DNA from 2 places in the Clostridium sp. DJ247 genome. Region 2 is predicted to be linked to the other one. Evidence: riboswitches for the same ligand, from Rfam matches in the RefSeq annotation. Region 2 holds a riboswitch; the other holds the start of a gene.
What was found. Region 2 has a riboswitch for cyclic di-GMP ahead of HGI79_RS19350 (HD-GYP domain-containing protein). Riboswitches for the same ligand answer to the same signal wherever they lie in the genome.
Positions count from the first base shown of each region.

Region 1 (2,214 bases), on a different contig from region 2:
TTAACAAGTGTTAAACTAATTTAACCATATATGTTTTACACTATCTCCTCCTTCTACCCACACTCTGAGGTTCTAGCTAGAAATTTAAATTATACGTAGGAATATGTTGACAAAACTGAAAGTACATTTAAAAACTTTTTTATCAGTCTTAGTGAAGTGTTTTAGAAAATCTTAGAACTTTATATATGTTTGAGCGCAGCGAGTTTATATAAGGTTCTTAGATTTTCTTAAACACAAACTTTAGACTGATTAAAAGTTTTTAACGTACTGAAGTTTGGCAACATATTCCGGAGTATAATTTAAATTTCCATCTAGCCCCCCTACAAATACCAATTCAAAATACTTTGTCCAAAAAACACCACACCAACAGCAGCAATAACAATAGATGGACCAAAAGGTATGTAATCTTTTCTTGACTTCTTTCCTAATAAAATAAGTATCACTCCTATAACTGATCCAATAATAAAGGATAAAAACAACATAACTGCTGTAAGCTTAAGCCCTAGAAACAATCCACAAACAAGACAGATTTCTACATCTCCCCAGCCCATACCGCCTTTTGTTATTAAAGCAATCAGTGATAGAATCCCTCCACCTAGCACGCCACCATAAATATAACTTTTTATAGGTAGTCCCATATAAAAATATATTGCTAAAAATATTACTGCAGCAACTGCACCTGTTACCGTAGTATTAAAGTAAACATCTGTAGTATCAAAATCTATCATTCCGATAACAATAAGTATGCTTATAAATACTATATATTTTATAAGACTTATTGTTATTCCATATTTAATGTAAAGCATTAAATATATCAATCCTGTTATAAATTCTATAATAGGATATCTTATTGATACTTTTTCTCCACAGTATCTACATTTTCCTTTTAAAAATATGTAACTTACAATAGGAAATAGGTCATACCATTTAATTTCGTTATTACAGCTTGTACAATGTGACGATGGATAGGCAATAGATTGCTCCCTTGGTATTCTATATATACAGACATTTAGGAAGCTTCCTATTATAGTTCCAAGAATAAAAATAGTAACACCATAATAAATATACATGCATACTCTCCATTTTCAGTGTAAAGCAAAACCCTATACCCTTAAGAAATTACTTATGAGTATAGGGTCGGTTGCATCACTAACTCTATACACACCAGATGCCCAAATACAGTGTGTATCTCATTGTTTCCCTTATCACCTTGTATATTATTGGTTTAATTTTACCATTTAATTTAATTAAATTCAACAAGTTTTCGTTTGCAATTTACCTATTTTATATTTCGTTATATCATCATAGAAACTAAAGTGCATTTATTATTATTTAACAATAAAAAAGTACTACGCATATGCATAGTACTTTTTATTATATCCTTATTTCCTAATCCTACGATTAGTACATTCCCATTCCATCCATTCCTGGTGCACCTGGCATTGGAGGATCATTCTTGCTAGGAATATCAGCAACAACTGATTCTGTTGTTAGTAATGTTGATGCAACTGATGCAGCATTTTGTAGAGCTGATCTTGTAACCTTAGTTGGGTCAACTATACCAGCTTTAACCATATCTACATATTTATCGTTTAGTGCATCATATCCAACACCAACTTCGCTGTTTTTAACTTTTTCGATTATTACAGAACCTTCAACTCCAGCATTAAATGCTATTTGTCTTACTGGCTCTTCTAATGATTTTTTGATTATATCTATACCAACTTTTACGTCTAATACATCAGAAGTTAACTTGCTAACCTCTGTAATTGCATTAACATAAGCTGTTCCACCACCTGGAACTATACCTTCTTCAACAGCTGCTTTTGTAGCTGCTAAAGCATCTTCTATTCTTAATTTCTTTTCTTTTAATTCAGTTTCAGTTGCAGCTCCAACTTTAATTACAGCTACTCCACCTGCTAATTTTGCAAGTCTTTCTTGGAATTTTTCTCTATCGAAATCTGAAGTAGTTCCTTCGATTTGTCTCTTAATTTGAGCTATTCTGTCTTGGATAGCGTTCTTGTCGCCTTTTCCATTTACTATAGTAGTATTTTCCTTACCTACTTTTACTGATTCAGCTCTTCCAAGCATGTCGATTGTAACTTCTTTTAGTTCTCTTCCTAAATCTTCTGAAATTACTTCTCCGCCAGTAAGTATTGCTATATCTGTTAACATATCTTTTCTTCTGTCACCAAAACCTGGAGCTTTTACTCC
Region 1 covers NZ_JABAIW010000011.1:24,555-26,768, reverse strand. Annotated here, with positions in the region: gene HGI79_RS06380 (A24 family peptidase) at 321-1,070, opposite strand; cyclic di-GMP riboswitch class II at 1,127-1,210, opposite strand; gene groL (chaperonin GroEL) at 1,402-2,214, opposite strand, start outside.
Region 1: it holds a riboswitch for cyclic di-GMP, as region 2 does, so the genes downstream of both, HGI79_RS06380 (A24 family peptidase) here and HGI79_RS19350 (HD-GYP domain-containing protein) in region 2, are expected to answer to the same signal.

Region 2 (2,214 bases):
GTTGAGCTGACTTCCCTTGCTCCAGTTTAGTATAATCTTTGCCCTTTCATCTAAAGCATCAGTAAATCTTTTATCACTTGGATATTTACTGTGTGCTTCTGAAAGAACTCTTAAGGCTTCGTAAGGCTGCGAATAAGAATACCCCTCAGCAGTATTATAATAGTCTTCAGCCGAGATTTCCGCAGCTTGTACATTATAAAAACTTAGTGATACTACTAAGATAATACTACTGATACATATTAATTTTCTTAAATATTTCATTAAAAACCTCCTTGTAAAAGCTACTAAAAACATTTCCTGCTGCTTACTTGCTTTAACAAGTATAATACAAAAACAAAGTTGTAACAAAGTTATTTTACTTTGAATATTTATAGGTTTACTAGCAATATGGTAAACTTTTCTCCCCTAAGCTTATATTTTTACTTCCTAGGCTAAATCTATAGATATTTTCAGTATGAAATTATATGTTTATTTTTAAGTATTTTTTATAAAACAAGCTAACTAAATCTTGAGGTTTCTACGATACTCTTTTCCATTAATAATTTTAAGGCAAATTTTATATTATTATAGTAAATTAATTGATTTACTATAATAATTATAATATAATGTAAACATAAAGTGTTATACATAAATTTACAAGTTTATATAAATATACAATAAAGTTCTATTTTTATACTTTAATATTACACTATTTTTTAATGTATTATATCGACAATAGCACACTTACTGAAAGGTAAGGCCGCAAAGCTATGGATCTAAGGGAATTTACATTTCTATGATTGCCAGGTTGCCGAAATATGATTTAATATTGTATCAGTATTTATTTCATGATTCATTAAGGCACCTATATTATTATAGGTGCTTTTATTATTTCGCGGATGGAAATGGTTATCCTGATAATTTAAAAGGTAATGAAATCCCCTATGGAGCTCAAATAATTGCAATTGCGGATACCTTTGATGCTCTTACATCAAATAGGATATATAGAAAATCTATATGTAGTGATCTGGCTTTTGAAGTGTTAATTAAAGAAAAAGGAAAACAGTTTAACCCTGAATTAGTGGATATATTTATAGATGTTATTAAAAATAAATTCTTAAGTGAGCAGCCACTCAATAAACATAATACTCTATTAAAAGTATTGTAAGCTATCGTAAGACAAATCCCATCTGATTCAAGTTTCACTTTATAAAAAACTGTAACTTTATTTAAGTATAGTGAATATACTGATTATGTAGTTCAATATTATGGAGGTATATTTATGTACTTTAGAAGTGACGACGAAACTGTTAACGAAAAACTTAATCAGGAGGTAGAAGAAGATCGCCACCATCACCATGAGCATGAGCATGAAGATAAAGAACCGTCTTTTACGAATACCTGTCAACACACATATTACTGCCCAATAGCTTACTGCTGTCCAGCAGTATATGGACAACAACTAGCTCAACCTCAGAGAATAGCACCACAGGTTGCTCAAGCTCCAACAGCTCAAATTCCAACAGCACCTAATCAATTTGGTTTACAACAAACCTTTCCTGAGGATATAGTACGTGATGATGCAAGTTTTGAAGATACGGATAACTATCGCCAATATTATCCTTATTACTATCCATATTACTATCATCAACCATATTATCCTCCTTATTGGTATCATAGGCCATATTATCCTTACCCAGGGCATCATAGACCTTGGTGGTACTAATAGAACTATGCAAAATTAGGAATTAAAACATACTATGAAAGATAGTTTCTGTTACTTACGTTACTGAAACTATCTTTTTTATAGTTAACTTTTTAAATAATTAATAAACACTAGCATTTCTGCTAGTGTAAGGAGGAATATATAATGTACTTGTAGTAAATTATTAATTTTATTATATGTATTATAAAAAAATATATTACCTACAATATAAAAAAACAGAAAAGTCTATAATAAAGCTACAGACCTTTCTATTTCACATGTCATCTTATAAGATATATCTTACTTCAATCCTTGTTCGTAAGCTTCTACCATTTTCTTAACCATGTTTCCGCCTACTGATCCAGCTTCTCTTGAAGTTAGATCACCATTATAGCCTTCTTTTAAGTCTACTCCTACTTCTCTAGCTGATTCAATTTTAAATTGATCTAATCCTTTTTTTGCTTGTGGTACTAATACTCTATTATTTCTGTTTGCCATAATTAATCTCTCCTTTAAACTATAATTTTTAC
Region 2 covers NZ_JABAIW010000064.1:8,929-11,142, forward strand. Annotated here, with positions in the region: gene HGI79_RS19345 (D-glucuronyl C5-epimerase family protein) at 1-261, opposite strand, end outside; cyclic di-GMP riboswitch class I at 707-795, shown strand; gene HGI79_RS19350 (HD-GYP domain-containing protein) at 776-1,147, shown strand; gene HGI79_RS19355 (hypothetical protein) at 1,262-1,705, shown strand; gene HGI79_RS19360 (alpha/beta-type small acid-soluble spore protein) at 1,985-2,182, opposite strand.